One region of the Paenibacillus bovis genome, then DNA from elsewhere that is predicted to be linked to it. Evidence: a T-box and tRNA genes for the amino acid it is inferred to sense, from the RefSeq annotation. Region 1 holds a T-box; the other holds one or more tRNA genes.
The links. The T-box of region 1 lies ahead of AR543_RS14900 (glutamine--tRNA ligase/YqeY domain fusion protein). A T-box ahead of a tRNA ligase gene usually reads a tRNA of that ligase, here a tRNA-Gln.
Positions count from the first base shown of each region.

Region 2: it has a tRNA-Gln gene. The T-box ahead of AR543_RS14900 (glutamine--tRNA ligase/YqeY domain fusion protein) is inferred to sense a tRNA for this amino acid. The anticodon was not compared.

Region 1 is NZ_CP013023.1:3,506,480-3,512,625, reverse strand. Features, by position in the region: gene AR543_RS14925 (S-layer homology domain-containing protein) at 1-638, shown strand, start outside; gene AR543_RS14920 (cation diffusion facilitator family transporter) at 904-1,920, shown strand; gene AR543_RS14915 (ArsR/SmtB family transcription factor) at 2,004-2,381, opposite strand; gene AR543_RS14910 (ArsR/SmtB family transcription factor) at 2,674-3,018, shown strand; gene AR543_RS14905 (arsenic transporter) at 3,154-4,452, shown strand; T-box leader at 4,501-4,783, shown strand; gene AR543_RS14900 (glutamine--tRNA ligase/YqeY domain fusion protein) at 4,927-6,146, shown strand, end outside.
Region 2 is NZ_CP013023.1:1,358,297-1,364,442, forward strand. Features, by position in the region: rRNA gene AR543_RS05770 (23S ribosomal RNA) at 1-1,127, shown strand, start outside; rRNA gene rrf (5S ribosomal RNA) at 1,198-1,314, shown strand; tRNA gene AR543_RS05780 (tRNA-Thr) at 1,466-1,541, shown strand; tRNA gene AR543_RS05785 (tRNA-His) at 1,590-1,662, shown strand; tRNA gene AR543_RS05790 (tRNA-Gln) at 1,680-1,754, shown strand; tRNA gene AR543_RS05795 (tRNA-Lys) at 1,761-1,836, shown strand; tRNA gene AR543_RS05800 (tRNA-Leu) at 1,878-1,961, shown strand; tRNA gene AR543_RS05805 (tRNA-Gly) at 1,972-2,046, shown strand; tRNA gene AR543_RS05810 (tRNA-Gly) at 2,178-2,248, shown strand; gene AR543_RS05815 (ketoacyl-ACP synthase III) at 2,307-3,296, opposite strand; gene AR543_RS05820 (GNAT family N-acetyltransferase) at 3,865-5,058, shown strand; gene AR543_RS05825 (amidase family protein) at 5,510-6,146, opposite strand, start outside.

The sequences.
Region 1 (6,146 bases):
TCTCCCAGCGTTATGATCATCTGGGACACAAGCGGTATATGCAGGGTTATCCAGATAGAAATTTCTATCCGAATCGTTCTCTGACCAGAGCCGAACTCGCTGCCATGGTTGCACGTCTGACCGAGGATGCAGGCACAGCCACCAGAGCAGGCTTCAAAGATGTACCTGTCGGCTACTGGGCGGCAGATTATATTGATATTGCAGTGAATGAGGGGTATTTCCAAAAAGGAACGTACTTCCGTCCAGATGAGCCGGTTACCCGTTCAGAACTCGCAGCAGTAGTTACACGTTTTAAACAGCTTCCGATCAGTCCGCTATCGACGTATCATTTTAATGATATCAAAGACCACTGGGCAGCCAGTGCGATTGAGCAGCTGTATCAGAACCAATGGATCAAGGGCTATCCGGATGGAGCATTCCGTCCGAATGCCAAGATCAGCCGTGTAGAAGCTGCGACAATGATGAATGTAATGCTGAACCGGGGACCGCTGCGGAATCGTGAAGCCATGTTCCCTGATGTACAGCAGGGATACTGGGGATTCGGTAATATTCAGGAAGCAGCGATCTCGCATGAATCGATCATTAATGCAGAAGGCAGTGAAGACTGGATTCAGGATCTATCCCAGGAGATGCGCTAATTAATCGCAGGACTTTTTACAACAGAACCAGATATAAATCAAAGTGTGAATAGCAGTATATTCAAAAAGCCTTCTTTCCAGATCGTGGAGAGAAGGCTTTTTGTAGCGTCATCAATCTGCCGCCCGCTGTGTCGCTGGTAAAGATAATCGTTGGCTTCAGTATTGCCAGAAAAGGAAAGCTGGATTATAATCAACATATGAACAATTGCTCATATGTTATTTCTGATGATAAATCGTTTAATAGGTATTAAAGGAGCGGATAATTATGACATCTACAAACCCTATATCTGACAGTGAAAAGACCCTTCACACTAATCACTCCACAACCCATGATCATGCAGAACACGCTCATCATGGGCATTCGCATCACGGTCATTCGCATCATCATGGCCATGGGCACAATCATTCTCATGCACATAATGCGAACAAAAAGGCGCTGGGCCTGGCTTTTTTCCTGATCGCTGCTTTTATGATCGTGGAAGTGATCGGGGGGATAGTGACGAACAGTCTGGCATTGCTGTCAGATGCAGGGCATATGTTCAGCGATGCGGCTGCACTCGGACTCAGCTTTGTCGCCATGGTATGGGGGCAACGTCAGGCCAGCGGTACCAAAACATATGGCTACAAGCGTTTTGAAGTACTCGCGGCATTTTTGAACGGAATTGCTCTGGTCGTTATTTCACTTTATATTTTCTGGGAGGCTTTCCAGCGTTTTAGTGAGCCGCAGAATATTATGAGCTCGGGAATGCTGACGATTGCTATTATTGGACTGATCGTTAATATACTGGCAGCCTATATCCTCATGAAAGGCGATACTTCCGAGAATTTGAATATCCGTAGTGCCTTTTTGCATGTTATCGGTGATCTGCTCGGTTCGGTAGGGGCGATTGTGGCCGCGCTGCTGATTATGTTCTTTGGCTGGACATTGGCGGATCCGATCGCGAGTATTATTGTCGCTGTACTTGTACTAATCAGCGCCTATCGGGTGACCCGGGATTCTGTGCATATTCTGATGGAGGGCACGCCTGTTCATATTCACACCGAAGAGATTACCCGTGAATTGGCCGGTATCCCGCATGTACAGGGTGTTCATGATCTGCATGTATGGTCGCTGTCATCGGATTTGCCACTGCTGAGCTGCCATCTGATTATCGATGATACCGCCAACGGCAGTCAGATCATGAAGTCGGCACGCGAGCTGATCCAGCAGCATTATGGAATCGGTCATATTACCATTCAGCTGGATACGCCAGATATGAAATGTGAGGGCAACAAGCATTAAAATAAATGCCAAAAAGGAAGTCTCCGAATAGAGACTTCCTTTTTTTGTATGGTCATATGGAGCAGGCTGCACAGGCACAGCGATTATTTATGGGTCAAATGCTGGTGGGTCTGTCTGAAAATCTCTTCTACATGATAATCATCCAGTGAATAAAAAACTGTTTTGCCGACTTTGCGTGGTTTGACGATACGCATATTGCGCAAATAACGGAGCTGGTGGGATACCGCCGACTGGGTCATATCGAGCACTTCACAAATATCATGGACACAAAGCTCTTTCTGAAGAAGAGCATAGATCAACCGGACGCGGGTAGGATCGCCCAGCGCTTTGAAAATTTCGGCCATCGACAGCGCCGTATCATTATTAATCAGTTCCTGCTTCATACGAGCAAGTGCCTGCTGTGAAGCTTCCGTAGCATCGTTGCAATGGCTGCATTCTTCTATAATGGCTTCCTGCTTCACGTTTTTCACCTTCCTCGCAAATCATATATTCTCATTATAGCAAAAATCGTTGCGATTACGAATAGTGGAAATAAAAAAGCGTAAATCAATAACATAAGAGATGACAACCTATAGACGAGAGTGTAAAAGTTTGACGATGCAGTATTTCTTTATTAATATATAAGCATATTATTATATAGTGATTAACGCTGATGACTCTGGATATGGCATTATAGAATATATATATGGATTGACCTATGGACTTTCCATAATAGGAGGGATCAAGTTGGAGATGGAGCTTCATTTTAACAAGCTGGATCAAATGACAGAGTTGGCGGAACAGATCAAGTTGCTGGGTGATCGGACAAGGTTGATTATGGTAGCGCTGCTCAAGGAACGAGAATGGTGTGTATGTGATTTCGTGGATATTTTTGAAATCTCGCAGCCCGGTATCAGCCAGCATATGCGCAAGCTGAAATCCCACAAAATCGTTAAAGAAGAACGCAGGGGGCAATGGGTCTATTATTCGCTCAATATTGCCGACAAGCCACATATTCAGGCCATACTCGATCATCTGCCCGGCAGTAACGAGATTCTGCGTATGCTGAATAAAACAGAATCAAGCTGCAGCAGCCCGGACAATGACCGCTGCTGCTAATATAGCTATATCCCTTTTAAAAAGTAGCAGACTTCGGCTAATTACGGGTACAGGTGAGGATAAAGTGATTCAATAGGTGGCTTGCCTGTTTAACATTACGAATATTGTTATGCTGATCATGTGGAGGAAGTTATTGTGCTTAATGTAATTCTGGCGATTGTTATTTTTGTCATTACTCTTGTTTTTGTAATCTGGCAGCCGCGAAATCTCTCGATCGGCTGGACAGCATGCGGAGGTGCTGCTCTGGCTTTACTAGCGGGTGTAGTGAATCTGCAGGATGTATGGGATGTGACGCAGATTGTATGGAACGCAACATTGACATTTGTTGCGATTATTCTAATCTCGCTTATTCTCGACAAGATCGGATTTTTCGAATGGGCGGCGCTACATATGGCCCGTATCTCTCACGGTAACGGGCTGCGCATGTTTATCTATGTGTCCCTGCTGGGAGCCGTAGTATCGGCTTTGTTTGCGAATGACGGGGCTGCACTGATTCTGACGCCGATTGTTCTGGCAATGGTGCGTGCGCTGAAGCTGAGTGACAAGCATATTCTGCCGTTTATTATGGCGAGCGGTTTTATTGCCGATACTACTTCATTGCCGCTGGTAGTCAGCAATCTGGTGAATATTGTCTCGGCAGACTATTTCCATATTACTTTTATGGAATATGCGGGCCGGATGATAGTACCGAATCTGTTTGCCCTCGGAGCCAGTATTCTGGTGCTGTACATCTTTTTCCGCAAAAGTATTCCAGGTACATTTGACGAGAGCAATCTCAAGCCTCCGGTAGATGCGATCAAGGATATCCGTATGTTCCGACTGTCCTGGTGGGTACTGGGATTGCTGTTGGTAGGTTATTTTGTTAGTGAATTTTTTGATATTCCGGTCTCGCTCGTCGCGGGAGTGATTGCTGTCTTTTTCCTGATTATGGCGAACCGCAGTGAAGCAGTGCCGACACGTGAAGTAGTCAAAGGTGCCCCTTGGGCAATTGTATTTTTCTCGATCGGGATGTATGTGGTAGTATATGGTCTGCGTAATGCAGGTTTGACCGACATATTGGCAGGCATGATTCAGGTGACCGCGGATCATGGGCTGTTCACGGCTACCATGGGCATGGGCTTTCTCTCTGCCATACTGTCTTCTGTCATGAACAATCTCCCGACAGTGCTAATCAATGCGCTGGCTATTCATGGGACTACCGCTGCAGGAGTGATCAAGGAAGGGCTGATCTATGCCAATGTCATCGGATCCGATCTGGGCCCGAAGATGACGCCGATTGGATCACTCGCCACATTGCTCTGGCTGCATGTGCTGAATGGCAAAGGAATTCGTATCTCCTGGGGAACGTATTTCAAAACAGGTATTATCCTGACTATTCCGACCCTGTTCCTGACGCTGCTGGGATTGTACCTGTGGCTGCTGTTGATTGCATAGATGTAACTATTGTCAAATGCACTTCCGAATGATAGTATAGTTCCAATATTAAATGCGATGATGAGAAGAGTAGAATAAATCACTTTTTGTACAGAGAGCTCCAGCCGCTGAAAAGGAGTCAAAAAGTCTTATTTGAAACAAGCCTCTGAGCAGCGGATCGGACCGGATCAACCGGGTATGGTACGACAGGCGCTCCTGTTACAGAGCTAGGGTATAACCGTCAACCGTCTGCTGATCAAAGCAGATTGGCATAGCGGCGTACCTGATAAGGCGGATATAGTGATATATTCGCAAACTGGGGTGGCACCGCGATCAGAATCTCGTCCCCAAGACTATATGTCTTGGAGGTGGGATTTTTTTGTTGTGTCTGTAATCTCGTTCGTACAAGGAATATCTCCGGTATAACGAGCGCAATAAACGAGAAGAAGGATCTGGCAGTTGTAACAGCCGAACCCATATCAAGGAGGTCACCCCATGACGATAATGAACGAGAATCACTCCCATTTTATTCATAAAGTAATTGAAGAAGATATTCGTAACCATGTGTATAGTCGCCCTATAGCGACCCGTTTTCCACCGGAGCCGAACGGTTATCTGCATATCGGCAGTGCTTTTGCGATTATTACCAATGCAGAGCTGGCCCGGCAGTATGAAGGAGTATTCAAGCTGCGGATGGACGATACCAATCCACTCAAGGAAAGTATGGAGTACGTACATTCGATTGTTGAAGATATAGAGTGGCTGGGCTATCGTCCGCAATTGCATTTTGGCTCCGATTATGCGGAATATTATTATGAAGCAGCAATTCGGCTAATCCGTAAAAACAAAGCCTATGTCTGTGATCTGACACCGGAAGAAATGACGCTGTACCGTGGCACCCTGACCGAACCCGGAATCAATAGTCCTTATCGCAATCGCTCTGTCGAAGAAAATCTGGCATTGCTGGCCGATATGCGCGCCGGTCAAAATGATGCCGGAACCCGGGTGCTGCGGGCAAAGATCGATATGGCCTCTCCGAATATGACTTTGCGGGACCCCGTATTGTACCGGATTATTCACGCCCCGCATTACCGTACAGGAACAGAGTGGTGTATATATCCGATGTATGATTTTGCCCATCCGATCCAGGATATGCTGGAGGGAATTACTCATTCACTCTGTTCGATCGAGTTCAAAGAACATCGGCCGCTGTATGAATGGGTACTGCATGAACTGGAAGTGAAGGAGCCACCCAAACAACGCGAGTTCGGACGGCTCAATATTACAGGAGTTGTAACAAGCAAACGGTATCTGCGCGAATTGGTAGAAGGAGGTTACGTCGACGGATGGGATGATCCGCGACTGCCTACACTGCAAGGAATGCGACGTCGGGGATATACACCAGAGAGTATTCATTCCTTTTTCAGAGAGATTGGAATGATTCGTACCAGCAGTACTGTGGACATGTCCATGCTAGAGCATACTATTCGTCAGAACCTGAAGCCAGGCACACGCAGCGCCATGGTCGTAATGGACCCGATCAAGGTAGTCATTACCAACTATCCTGCAAATAAAACCGAGTGGCTGACCATAGAGAACAATGCGGAGAATGAAGAAATGGGTACACGGGAGCTTCCGTTTACGAGAGAGCTCTGGATAGAGCGGGAAGACTTTATGGAGGAACCGATTCGTGGATTCCACCGTCTGTCTCCGGG
Region 2 (6,146 bases), 2.1 Mb from region 1:
CCCAAGCGACTGTTTAGCAAAAACACAGGTCTGTGCGAAGCCGCAAGGCGAAGTATACGGGCTGACGCCTGCCCGGTGCTGGAAGGTTAAGGGGAGTGGTTAGCGCAAGCGAAGCTATGAACCGAAGCCCCAGTAAACGGCGGCCGTAACTATAACGGTCCTAAGGTAGCGAAATTCCTTGTCAGGTAAATTCTGACCCGCACGAATGGCGTAACGATTTGGGCGCTGTCTCAACGAGAGATCCGGTGAAATTTTAATACCTGTGAAGATGCAGGTTACCCGCGACAAGACGGAAAGACCCCATGGAGCTTTACTGCAGCTTGATATTGAACTGGGGTGCGATTTGTACAGGATAGGTGGGAGCCTACGAAGAGGGAGCGCAAGCTTCCTTGGAGGCGCCGTTGGGATACCACCCTGATCGCATCTGAGTTCTAACCTGGTACCGTGATCCGGTACAGGGACCGTGTCAGGTGGGCAGTTTGACTGGGGCGGTCGCCTCCTAAAATGTAACGGAGGCGCCCTAAGGTTCCCTCAGAATGGTTGGAAATCATTCGAAGAGTGTAAAGGCATAAGGGAGCTTGACTGCGAGACCTACAAGTCGAGCAGGGACGAAAGTCGGGCTTAGTGATCCGGTGGTACCGCATGGAAGGGCCATCGCTCAACGGATAAAAGCTACCCTGGGGATAACAGGCTTATCTCCCCCAAGAGTCCACATCGACGGGGAGGTTTGGCACCTCGATGTCGGCTCATCGCATCCTGGGGCTGAAGTAGGTCCCAAGGGTTGGGCTGTTCGCCCATTAAAGCGGTACGCGAGCTGGGTTCAGAACGTCGTGAGACAGTTCGGTCCCTATCTGTCGTGGGCGCAGGAAATTTGAGAGGAGCTGTCCTTAGTACGAGAGGACCGGGATGGACGCACCGCTGGTGTACCAGTTGTTCCGCCAGGAGCATCGCTGGGTAGCTACGTGCGGACGGGATAAGCGCTGAAAGCATCTAAGCGTGAAGCCCCCCTCAAGATGAGATTTCCCAACTAGTAAGACCCCTTGAAGACGACGAGGTAGATAGGTTGGGGGTGGAAGTGCAGCAATGCATGGAGCTGACCAATACTAATCGGTCGAGGGCTTATCCAAATAAGCTTCTAAAGCAGCGGTGTTTCGTTTCGGATTCAGTTTTCAGGTGATTAACCTGGTAAGTAAGACGTTTGGTGATGATGGCGGAGGGGTTCCACACGTACCCATCCCGAACACGACCGTTAAGCCCTCCAGCGCCGATGGTACTTGGACCGCAGGGTCCTGGGAGAGTAGGACGTTGCCAAGCGTTTCCCCATTGGGGATTTTTTTTCGGCCATTTCGTTATTCGTTGCTAAACAAATAACTGGAAATGGTGAAAAAGATGGCTTTAAATTTGAATATTATGCTTGATATTTGTTGCTATAATATTCAAATATCTTTGGAAATTTTATTAATATGCCGGTGTAGCTCAGTTGGTAGAGCAACTGACTTGTAATCAGTAGGTCGGGGGTTCAAATCCTCTCGCCGGCACCATTTTTTCGAATTAAAAGTAGTTTCTGCTTTTAATGGGGATTTAACATGGCGGTCGTGGCGAAGGGGTTAACGCATCGGACTGTGAATCCGACATTCGCGGGTTCAATTCCCGTCGATCGCCCTTTATGTTCTTAATATTGGGGATTAGCCAAGCGGTAAGGCAACGGACTTTGACTCCGTCATGCATAGGTTCAAATCCTATATCCCCAGCCATTATTAGAGCCATTAGCTCAGTTGGTAGAGCACCTGACTTTTAATCAGGGTGTCGAAGGTTCGAGTCCTTCATGGCTCACCATTTACCTTTTGTAAATGGAATATAGTTTTTCTTTGTAATATGCGGTCGTGGCGGAATTGGCAGACGCGCACGGTTCAGGTCCGTGTGGGCTTACCCCCGTGGAGGTTCGAGTCCTCTCGACCGCATCCTTATTACGCGGACGTGGCTCAGCGGTAGAGCATCGCCTTGCCAAGGCGAGGGTCGCGGGTTCGATTCCCGTCGTCCGCTCCATATATATTTTGGGTGTCAGAATGTTAAAGCAAATAGCGTAAGCTTTCTTGCTACTTAGCAGTATGGCATTTCTGTTTTGGGTTTGATAAGGTAACCATATGTTACTTGATCAGATCTTGATCCCTTGATCCGCGGGTGTAGTTCAATGGTAGAACTTCAGCCTTCCAAGCTGATAGCGTGGGTTCGATTCCCATCACCCGCTTAATAAGAAAAGGATGTCTGACTATGTCAGGCATCCTTTTTAGTTTATCCAGTAATTGTTAGGATTTGGGATTCCATTTGATGAGCATTCCCATTTGCGTTAAACCGGCTCCAAACCCATACATAATAAGTGTATCTCCGGATTTTAGCTTGTTGTCTTCAATACCCTGCTTCATAGCGAGAGGAATAGAAGCAGATGAAGTATTGCCATACCATTCTGCACTGGTCAGCGCCTGGGCTGGAGATAGACCGGATTTTTCAGTAATGGAATCAATCATTTTCAGATTGGCACTATGAGGTGCGAACCAATTGATTTTATCAAGGGTATATCCGGTTTGCAGCAACAATCGTTGGATTCCCTGAGGCACTGTGCGAACAGCCCATTTGTAGACTTCCCGGCCATTTTGGTAGATCTTGCCGTCTCCATTCATTGTTGCTCCTGCAATCTTATCAGACAGGCCACTGCGATATACATGACAGCCTCCGCTGCCATCACTATCGGTTACTGTTCCGATAAAGCTTGGCGCTTGTGCATCGTATTCTACGAGTGCCGCACCGGCGCCATCGCCAAATAATATACAGGTGTTGCGATCGGTGTAATCAACTACTTTGGTCATGGTCTCGGCAGCGACTACAAGCACTTTGCGATGTAGACCCGAAGTAATAAAGCTGTTGGCCATATGAAGAGCGTATACAAAACCCGCACAAGTCGCATTGAGATCAAGTGCGCCTGCACGAGAAATATTAAAATGAGACTGAATCTGAGTGGCTACACTTGGAAATTGGTAATCTGCTGTCGTGGTAGCGACAAGAATAAGTTCTACATCATCCAATTGAACAGGATGGTTATTTAGCATATTTTGAATAGCCGCTATACCGAGATCAGAGCTAAACTGGTCTGCTGCGGCAGCTCTGCGTTCACGTATACCGGTACGCTGTACAATCCATTCATCTGAAGTCTCGACCATTTGCTCCAGATCGGCATTCGTAATTCTATGCTCGGGTACATAAGCACCCAATGCTGTAATTCTAGCGGTAGATACAGTCATATCATTCACCTCAACTAAGTATGGGTATGGATTAGGATGTGTGCAAAAATTATATTTGATAGAGCATGGAACAAAATGAGGAATTAAAGAAGAGGAACAACAACCAATTAGGATAAATTATAAAGAGGTAGCAAACGTATTTTAATATTTGATGTATCTTAATTTAATATATATATTAGTGCCTGGTATTAGTACCAGATACTAATTTAATATAACGTATTACAGGTAAGAAGTAAATCATAAATTCAGTATATCAGTATTTGAAATGAATTACGTTGAAGAGTATAGATTATAGGAAGTAGACATCAGGAAGTAGGCAGCAATTACTGGTACAATGAGAAGATTGCAATAGAGTAAAATGAAATGCCATAATTAAACGATATAGTCCGCTTCATAGTCACTTCATAATGTGCTTCACAGTTTTTGGGAGTCGGCTTATTGCGGAGCAGCTATATTATGTCTTGATAAGCATCCGGTTCTAAAGGTTCTAAAAGATCTTAACTGTTCTAGAAAATACTAACTATAGGTTCTGGAAAATCATAATTATTCGAATGAGGGGATGAGCAGGATGGAAATCAGGCAATTAACCGCAGAAGAATTTGGACAGCGTATGGAGCTGTCGATGTATGCTTTTCAATACCGTAAATCGACAGAGGAACTGGAAGAGATCAAGCCTCGCTTTAAGCCGGACACCGTCTGGGGTGTTTTTGAAGAAGGAGAGTTAAGTGCGCAGCTTACTTTGCTGCCGATGGAGACGTACATACAGGGGCAGCGTTATGCTATGGGCGGAATTGCAAGTGTAGCTACCTGGCCGGAGAAAAGACGACAGGGATTTGTTGACCAGCTGCTGCGACATGCTTTGCAGCTCATGAATGAATCGGGGCAGTCGGTTTCGTTTCTGCATCCGTTTTATTTTCCTTTTTATCGTAAATACGGATGGGAGCTCTACATCGACTACAAAACCTATATCATTCCTACAGCCCTTTTACCTGCCAAAGTCCAGTCGGAAGGCCAGGTAAAACGGGGTATAAAAGATATTAAGCTATTGAACACGGTATATGATGCCTATGCTGCTCAATATAATGGCACATTGATACGAACCGAAGAATGGTGGACTTATTCTGTTCTGGATTCGGAGGTGACCCAGACGGCAATCTATTATGATGCAGCCGGACAAGCTCGTGGTTATTTGCTATATGAAGTGAAAGCACGGAAGATGGAGATTGATGAGCTCGTTTATCTGGATGAATCGTCGCGGCAGGCGCTGTGGACCTATATCGCCAATCATGATTCCATGATTAACGAGGTTACACTCAAAGCTCCAGTCGATGACAGTCTTCCTTATCTGCTGCGTGATCCACGCATTCAGCAGCAGATTACTCCTTACTTCATGGCTAGAATAGTAAATGTAAAGCAATTTCTGGAACAGTATCCGTTTACTCCGGGAGCCGTACAGGTTGTTACTATTACGGTCAATGATTCGGTTGCCGGATGGAATGAAGGGATATGGGAACTGCTTATCAATGAATCCGGTCAGGCTCAAGTGAGTCAGCGTAGTGAGCTTCCTGAAGGTGTACAGCAGGATATTCAGCAGTACAGCAGTATTCAGACGGATATTCAGACATTAACAGCTATGTTGATGGGATACCAACGTCCATCGGAATTGTATCGTTGGGAACGATTAACCGGTAAAGAGGAAGCCGTTGCTATTCTGGAGAGTCGTATAACGAGGACTACTCCATATCTAATGGATTTCTTCTAAAAACTATTTGAAGATTAGTCCACGATTATTTTCGGAATGACTGACTATTTGAAGTGGTTTTTGAAATGATTTCTGAAGTATTTTAATGAGTGGGATGATTTCCCGGATGGCAAAATAACAAACAAGGAGGAGACACAGACTGTGTTCCTTCTTTAGGTAAAAGCGTTTAATTACGGTAGCGTGGAAGTTGAACAGGAACAAATCATAAGACATCTTGAATGGTGGAACAGATAATATGAAAAAACGATCTTCAGACAGAATATGATCTGTCTGGAAGATCGTTTTTTGGTTGCAGCAGCAGTCTTTATCTTTATCTTTATCTTTTATCTTTTGTCTGTTATCTTTTCTTTTTTTAATTATTCTCTACTTCAGTCTATCGCAATACCAAGTGTATATTCTTCTATATAATTTGGATGCGTTCGTTTGCATTCTTTTCTGTTCTACTTGTTATTTATGGGGTGAGGGCGGGTGGTTTGCGGTTATGGGTACCTTGTTCATAACTGTAAGCCAGTTTGATCAGGGTACTTTCCTCAAAGGGGCGACCCAGGAATTCGATACCTACCGGTAAACCTTCCGGAGTAAAACCAGCGGGAACTGTAATAGCCGGAAATCCGGAAAACGGGCTAAGACGGTTGTTGTTGCCGGATTCCTGTTGTTCGCCGATCTTGGCGGCAGGCTGGGTTGTGGTTGGATAGACGATCGCATCCAAATTGTTATCAGCCATCACTTTGAGCAGAGCATCGCGTGTCACTTTGGTACGATTCAGCACAATATCTTTGTATTCCTGTGTATCCAGTGACTCCAAAGCATTGCGTTTTTGCATGGAATCGGTCTGAGTAGGATCGAACTGACCGGATTTGAGAATCTCTGTCAGCGTATGATATGGGGCATCTTTTCCGAGACTCGCGAGATAATCATTCAACTGAAACTTGAACTCATAGCCGCTCAGGCTGGGGAACTTCATAATCTGCGTCAGATTGGGAATCGAGACAGGGACTGCTGTAGCACCAAGACGCTGGATATCGTCTACAGCTCCATATACAGCTGCAGTCACAGACTGTTCTGCCGGAGAAGTACCGAACAATTCA